Regions from separate parts of the Enterococcus sp. AMC1251 genome, predicted to be linked through region 1. Evidence: predicted binding sites of a transcription regulator. Region 1 holds the regulator's gene; the other holds the start of a gene.
What was found. The regulator LexA, encoded in region 1, represses DNA repair genes until DNA is damaged. The targets are predictions, from matches to a motif close to CNAACANNTGTTNG.
Positions count from the first base shown of each region.

Region 2: the regulator LexA is predicted to act here: its motif matches at 2,736-2,749, upstream of ruvA (Holliday junction branch migration protein RuvA).

Region 1 covers NZ_CM177098.1:1,750,387-1,754,624, forward strand. The annotation lists gene tkt (transketolase) at 1-1,036, opposite strand, end outside; gene AC4BBR_RS08165 (DUF896 family protein) at 1,135-1,377, opposite strand; gene lexA (transcriptional repressor LexA) at 1,676-2,305, shown strand; gene AC4BBR_RS08175 (dihydrofolate reductase) at 2,364-2,864, opposite strand; gene AC4BBR_RS08180 (thymidylate synthase) at 2,883-3,830, opposite strand; gene AC4BBR_RS08185 (ABC-F family ATP-binding cassette domain-containing protein) at 3,843-4,238, opposite strand, start outside.
Region 2 covers NZ_CM177098.1:181,472-185,709, forward strand. The annotation lists gene AC4BBR_RS00750 (acyl-CoA thioesterase) at 1-259, shown strand, start outside; gene msrB (peptide-methionine (R)-S-oxide reductase MsrB) at 352-789, shown strand; gene AC4BBR_RS00760 (peptide ABC transporter substrate-binding protein) at 978-2,651, shown strand; gene ruvA (Holliday junction branch migration protein RuvA) at 2,826-3,437, shown strand; gene ruvB (Holliday junction branch migration DNA helicase RuvB) at 3,450-4,238, shown strand, end outside.

The DNA.
Region 1 (4,238 bases):
GTAATTCACGATCCCAATTTTCAGGAAGTTCATCAGCAAAAGCTTGTTTAAATTGTTTCGCTAATTCAGGATGTTCTTTTTTGTAGTTTTCAAACATAGCATTCCACGTATCTTCTGCTTTTCCGCCTTTTTCCACCATTGTTTCTTTAAAGCGTGCAGCAACTTCTTCTGGAACAGTAAAATCAGGGTACTCCCAACCATAAACGGCTTTAGCTACAGCGATACCATCGGCTCCGATTGGTGCACCATGAACAGACGATGTACCTTCTTTTGGTGCGCCGTAGCCGATAACGGTTTTGACTTCGATCAATGTCGGTTTGTCTGATTCCGCTTTTGCTGATTCAATTGCTTTAGAAATCTCTTCTAAATCATTGCCATCTTTTACTAGGATATGTTGCCAACCATAAGCTTCATAACGAGTGCCAACGTTTTCTGTGAACGCTTTTGATGTTGGGCCATCTAAAGAGATATCATTTGAATCGTATAACACGATCAATTTGCCTAATTTCATGTGTCCAGCCATAGAACTTGCTTCCTGAGAAACCCCTTCCATCAAGTCACCATCACCGCATAATGCATAGGTATAATGATCAATTACTGAAAAACTATCTCGATTATAGGTTGCGGCAGTATGAGCCTCGGCCATCGCCATACCAACAGCCATCGCAATTCCTTGACCCAAAGGCCCTGTCGTTGCTTCAACACCATCTGTGTGATGCACTTCTGGATGTCCAGGCGTTTTACTATCCCATTGACGGAAGCTTTTTAGATCATCCATTGTTACACCGTAACCTGCTAAGTGAAGCAAGCTATAAAGCATTGCTGAACCGTGACCAGCAGAAAGAATGAAACGGTCTCTATCTACCCAATTTGTTGACGTTTTTGGGTTTACTTTCAAGTGTTTTGTCCAAAGTGCATATGCCATAGGTGCTGCACCCATTGGTAGTCCAGGATGGCCTGAATTTGCTTTTTGAACTGCTTCGATACTCAATGTACGAATCGTATTGACGCCTAACTGATCAGTGTTGTCGAACAAAAAAATCATCTCCTATTTAGGTTTTTTTTACCTTTATTATCTATATCTTATCGTATTTCGTTTATGAAAGCAATTACTTTTAGTAAAAACAACTAAAATTATTTTCGATTATGTAATCCTCTAGCTTTTTGGATATTTTTCAGCTTCTCTGGTGTTACGTCATTTCCTTTAGGGTCTACTACCTTCATACCTTCGATATGATGACGCATGCCACCTCTAAAAGCAGCTAAATATTCTTGGCGAAGTACTGATTGTTCTGCTTTTTCTTTCTCAGTTAATTCACTTTCTTTCGCTTTTTTGGCAAGTTCATTGATACGGTTCATTTTTTCAGATGATAACATACTTCTGCCTCCTTATTTTAAAAGGTTGAACAAGCTGATTCAACCTTTTCTTTCAGAACAAGCCTAAGTGGCTAGACAAGTTTACTTTCCAAGTCTATCTTATAAGAAGAGCGCAAAAAATACAACTATATTCTTATCAAAAATATGAAATGACTTTGTTCATGTATAGAAATTATCATTATTTATGTCGGTCATTTTTTACAAAGATTTTAACATAAATACTTTTTTCAAAAAACACGAACGCTTGTTTGATTCCTGTATAAAACTATGGTACACTGAAATTATAAATTGAAAGAAGGTGCGGGTTTTGGTGAAACGTACAGACACAAGACAAATCGAAGTATTAAAATATATATATGAACAAGTTGAGCTCAAAGGCTATCCACCAACTGTAAGAGAAATTGGAAAAGCCGTAGACCTATCTTCAACATCTACTGTTCACGGACACCTAGCTCGATTAGAAAAAAAAGGGCTGATTTTACGTGATCCTACGAAGCCAAGAGCGATTGAATTGACCCCAGATGGTCTTGAAAAAATTGGTGTAAAACCGACAGTTATCCCCATGCTTGGTGTTGTTACAGCTGGTGAGCCTATCTTAGCTGTAGAAGAAGCCTCTGACTTTTTCCCTCTTCCGCCTGATTTGGTAGCAGAAGAAAATGCGTTATTCATGCTGACTATCAGAGGTGAAAGTATGATCAACGCTGGTATTTTAGATGGTGATCAAGTGATCGTTCGCAAACAAAGCGCTGCATCAAATGGTGATATCGTTATTGCGATGACAGATGAAGATGAAGCAACATGTAAACGATTCTTTAAAGAAACAGATCATATTCGTTTACAACCAGAGAATGATGCATTAGACCCAATTATTTTAAATAATGTAAGTATATTAGGAAAAGTTGTTGGGTTATATCGCAATCATATCTAGATAACAAAAAAAACATACTAACGACAGTATGTTTTTTTGTTATCTAGACAACCTTTACTTAATCCACAGCTACTTTGCGCTGATATGTCTCAAATTGATGTGCATAGCTATTTTTTTCGTCCTGTTCACCTTCGCTTAGATTGATCAATGTCCAATCATCCCAAACAATAGCAGGAAATTTCGTATCTCCATCAAATAAATGATGGATAACTGTACGGTACAATACATCGCAATACGGTAAAAAATCTTCGTATATTGCTGAACCGCCCGCAATAAATGTAATACCTGAGAACGTATTTGCGTACTCAAGAACTTCACTCACACTATGAAATACAACAACTCCGTCAGCAGAATATTTTTTATCCTTAGTTAGAACAATCGTTTGACGATTTGGTAATGGACGGCTTCCCATCCCCTCAAAAGTTTTTCTCCCCATGATAATGGTATTGTTTTCAGTCATTTGTTTAAAAAATTTCAAATCATTTGGTAAATGCCATGGTAATTGATTTTCTTTACCAATTATTCCTTGCTCATCTTGAGCCCATATGGCTGCTAACATCAGGAAACTCCTTTCAATTTAAACGGCAATCGGTGCCTTAATTGCTGGATGCGGATCATATCCTTCGATAAGGATATCTTCCAGTTCAAAATCAAATACTGATTTTTTTTCTTGATTTAATTTTAGTTTAGGAAACGAGCGAATTTCTCGAGTAAGTTGTTCATTCATCTGATCGATATGATTTGTATATAAATGAGCATCCCCCAAAGTGTGAATAAAATCGCCTACTTCTAAATCAGTTTCATGAGCAATTAAATGTGTTAACAATGCATAACTAGCAATATTAAAAGGAACGCCAAGAAAAACGTCACCACTTCGTTGATATAACTGACAGCTCAATTTACCATCATTCACATAAAATTGAAACATTGTATGACACGGCGGTAAAGCCATAGAAGGAATATCTTCTGGATTCCAAGCTGACACGATTAGGCGTCTTGAATCAGGTGTTTTTTTGATCATTTCAATAACATTTTTAAGTTGATCGATAAAACCGCCATTTTTGGTCTCCCAATGACGCCACTGCGCACCGTAAATATTTCCTAATTCCCCATATTTTGCAGCAAACTCATCATCCAATAAAAGTTTATCACAAAATGCTTTGTGTTCTTTTTCATAATCTCCCTTGAATATTTCATCCACAAGAACTCGACGTCCAAAATCAGTCATATCACGACCTTGGTAATCATCACTTTTAATATAACGTTCAAAAGCCCACTCATCCCAAATATGATTATTATGTTGTAAGAGATAACGAATATTTGTATCGCCATTTAAAAACCATAAAAGTTCACTTTTAATTAAGCCAAACGGTACTCGCTTAGTTGTTAACAAAGGAAAGCCTTCAGATAAATCAAAACGCATTTGGTGACCAAAGATACTTTTTGTACCTGTTCCAGTACGATCTTCTTTTAAGTGACCTTCCTTTAAAAGTTTGCGACCTAATGCTAAATATGCTTCTTCCATAGTTACTGCCTCCTAATTTTCTACAAACTCACTTAAATATGCCCAACGCTCCATTTTTTCTTCAAGTTCCTGTTCGATCGTTGATAAGCTAGACTGAAGTTGTTGTAGTTTTGTAAAATCATTCCCTTGGTGATTCATCTCTTCAGCAAGATGCGCTGCACGTTCTTCTAGATGCGCTATGTCATTTTCAATGGTTTCCCATTCTTTTTGCTCCATGTAGGTCAGTTTTGTTTTTTCTTTCTTTTCGATTTCTTTTGCCGTTGTCAATTCAGGCTTGATCGATTTTTTCGATTGTTCTTTATTTACAATTAGATAGTCACTCATTGAACCATAGTAAGTCGCGATGTTCCCTTCACCTTGAAAAACTAGCAATTTATCCATCGTCTTATCAAGAAAATAACGATCATG
Region 2 (4,238 bases), 1.6 Mb from region 1:
TCGTTCAATGGAAATATTTGCTAAAGTGATTGGTGAAGATTTGTTTACAGGAGAACGTTATCTCGCTGGCACATGCTTTATGACGTTTGTAGTACCTAAAGGAGCTAGCTTACCAAAAACAATTGAGCCTGAGACAAAAGAAGAACGATTTATCTGTCAAGGATATGAAGCGAGAAAACAATCCAGACAGACCAAACGCCAAGAAAGTATTAATCTTGCTAAAAATGTTGAGTTGTCTATTCCTTGGAACAAACAATAGACTTGAACACCCACTTCTTAAACAGAAAGTGAGTGTTTTTTTCTGAATGATGCTATGATAAGACTAACAAAAATGTAAGGGTGTGAATTGTCATGGAAAAACCATCAAAAGAAGAGTTGAAAGAAAAGCTATCCGATATTGAATATGCTGTAACACAAGAAAATGCAACTGAGCGACCTTTTACTGGTAAATATGATGACTTTTACCAAGAAGGAATTTATGTGGATGTGGTGAGTGGCGAACCACTTTTTAGCTCAAAAGATAAATATGATGCAGGCTGTGGCTGGCCGGCGTTTACTAAACCAATTGAAAAACAAGGCATCAAAGAAAATTCAGATTTTTCTTTAGGGATGCGTCGCGTTGAAGTACGCAGTAAAGAAGCGGATTCTCATTTAGGACATGTTTTTACGGATGGACCACAAGATCAAGGCGGTTTACGTTATTGTATCAATGCAGCGGCGTTGCGGTTTATTCCAGCAGAAGAGCTAGAAAAAGAAGGATATGGGGAATATAAAACCTTATTTAAATAATATGAGAGCGTATCTAAGTAGTTAAAATCTGCTTAGATACGCTTTTTTTATAGTTGGAAAATTCAAAAACAGCTATTATTTTATTTTCGCGCAAAAATAATTGCTATTTGCTTAGATTTTTAGTAATATAAGAATATTCAGAAAATTATAAAAAAGAAATAAAATAATTATTTATTAAGGAGAATAAAATGAAAAAAATGAAGGTAACGAAATTGATCAGTGTAATGATGCTGTCTACATTAGTATTAGTAGCATGTGGTGATAGTGGCAATACTGATTCTACAGATAGCGGTAATGAGAGTGGAAAAGCGAGTGGGGAACAGCTTTTTAAATTAGTAGTCCAACAAGAAATGCCAAGTGCAGATTTATCAGTAGCAACAAATACGATCAGCTTTTCAGCATTGAATAATGTCTATGAAGGGTTATATCGTTTAGATGACAAGAGTAAACCACAGCCAGCTGGTGCAGTAGAGCTAGCAAAGAAAAGCGATGACGGACTGACCTATACATTTAAACTTAGAGAAGAGGCTAAATGGTCAAATGGTGATCCTGTAGTAGCATCAGATTATGTCTACGGCTGGCAACGCACAGCTGATCCCAAAACAGCAGCAGAATATGCGTATATGTTTGAGTTAGTCAAAAATGGCGCAGCCGTTTCTGCTGGAGAAAAACGTTTAGACGAATTAGGGATCAAAGCAATCAACGATCATGAACTAGAAGTAACCTTAGAACAAGAAACACCATACTTTGATTACTTATTGGCGTTCCCATCCTTTTTCCCACAAAATAAAAAAATAGTCGAAGAAAAAGGCAAAGATTATGCGACAACGAGTGACGCGTCAGTCTATAACGGTCCCTTTACATTGACTGATTTTGACGGACCTGGAACAGATACCGAGTGGTCTTACACAAAAAATGATCAATATTGGGATAAAGACGCAGTTAAATTAGATAAAATTGCAGTTACAGTAGTCAAAGAAGCTCCTACATCCTTGAATCTTTTCCAAGATGGACAAGCAGACGATGTAATCTTAAGTGGAGAATTAGCAAAACAAATGGCGGATGATCCTGAACTCGTGATTGAAAAAGATGCTCGAACGTCTTATCTTGAATTTAACCAAAGAGATGCAAACTCACCTTATCAAAATGTAAATTTAAGAAAGGCAATCTCTTATTCAATCGATCGTGCTGCGTTGGTTGATCGAATTTTAGGAGACGGTTCGATTGCTTCTACAGGTCTTGTTCCAGAAGGAATGTCGTTTTCACCAGAAGGCAATAAAGACTTTGCTGACGAAAACAAAAGCGTATTGACCCATGATACTAAAAAAGCGAAAGAATACTGGGAAAAAGCGAAACAAGAATTAGGAATCGATTCATTCAAATTTGACATCGTGGGCGATGACACAGATTCTACCAAAAAAGTGTTAGAATATATTCAAGGTGCAGTCAAAGAAACGCTAGATGGCGTGGATGTGACAGTTACCAATGTGCCATTTACTGTTCGTTTAGACCGTGGTAAGAATGGTGACTTCGAAGTAATCATGGGCGGATGGGGTGCTGATTATGCAGACCCAAGTAGCTTTACGGACTTATTCTTGACAGGTGGATCATATAACAGAGGTCGTTACTCAAATGAAAAATATGATCAACTAGTCAACGATTCCGGCAGTAAAAATGCCTCAAATCCAGAAAAACGCTGGACAGATATGGTGGATGCCGAAAAATTATTGATGGACGATATGGGGGTTGCCCCGGTTTATCAAAAAGCAGAAGCACATATGCGCAGTGAAAAAGTCAAAGGTGTAATTGCTCATGGAGCTGGCGCACGATATGACTATAAATGGACGTATATTTCTGAATAAAAATTGGCTCCGTACGAATTTAATCATAATTCGTACGGGCTTTTTTTATCCAACTACTGATTTTCTTAAATCTATGCTAAAATAGAAACGTATGTGCGTATGAAGCATAAGAAACGTTGGTGCAAAAGTAGCTACTTCTGTTCTAACCTCAACGGTATCAAGAAAGGTGAAATTATGTACGAATATATCATTGGTAAAGTGACGTTTATCAGTCCTTACTATATTGTAGTAGAAACAAACAACATCGGCTATCAGATTTCTGTAGGTAACCCTTATCGTTATTCAGGTAAAACCGATCAGCAAATCAAAATTTATGTCCATCAAGTCATCCGTGAAGATGCTCATTCATTATACGGATTTAGTGATCTAGATGAAAAACAACTTTTCTTAAAACTGATCAGTGTTTCAGGAATTGGTCCTAAAAGTGGTTTAGCAATCATGGCTTCAGAAGACCATGGTGGGTTAATCAACGCAATTGAAAGCGAAGATGCCGCTTATTTAACTAAATTCCCTGGTGTAGGTAAAAAAACAGCTCAGCAGATGATACTTGATCTAAAAGGAAAACTAGGTGAACTAGAAACCTCAGAAGCAGCCGTAGAAGCAATGGCGAAAACATCAACGAACCAATCAGCGAATCAGGCACTAACAGAAGCTTTAGAAGCGCTAAGTGCCTTAGGCTATAGCGAGAAAGAAATTAAACGAATCACACCGAAATTAGAAGAACTAGGCAAGCAGCAAACAGATGAATACTTACGTAATGCATTGAAATTCATGATGAAACGCTAAGGAGGAATGGTTATGACAGAAGATGAAAGACTACTTTCAGCTGAAACAAACACGGGGGAAGAGTCACTAGAAAAGTCACTACGTCCACAATTTCTCGAACAATATATCGGTCAAGACAAAGTCAAACAAGAACTTACAATCTACATTGAAGCAGCCCGTAATCGGGAAGAAGCACTGGATCATACTCTTTTATATGGACCGCCAGGATTAGGGAAAACGACAATGGCGATGGTGATTGCTAATGAAATGCACGTCAACATCCGTACAACTAGTGGACCTGCGATTGAGCGAGCAGGTGATTTAGTCGCAATTTTAAACGAATTAGAGCCGGGAGACGTTTTATTTATCGATGAAATCCATCGCCTACCTCGCATTGTAGAAGAAATGTTGTATTCGGCAATGGAAGATTTTTATGTGGATATTATGGTTGGGCAAGGAACAACAGCCCATCCCGTTCATTTTCCATTACCGCCCTTTACCTTGATTGGTGCAACGACCAGAGCAGGAATGTTATCTGCGCCTCTCCGAGATCGATTTGGCATCATTTCCCACATGGAATATTATGAAACACAAGATTTAAAAGAAATCGTGTTACGTTCAGCAGATATTTTCCAAACAGAAATTGTAGAAGACGGCGCCTTTGAAATCGCCCGCCGTTCTCGAGGGACACCGCGAATCGCCAACCGTTTATTAAAACGCGTACGTGATTTTGCTCAAGTACAATCAGACGGTACAATTGATCGAGGCATCGCTGATCAGGCGTTGACATTGTTACAAGTCGATCATCAAGGATTAGACTAT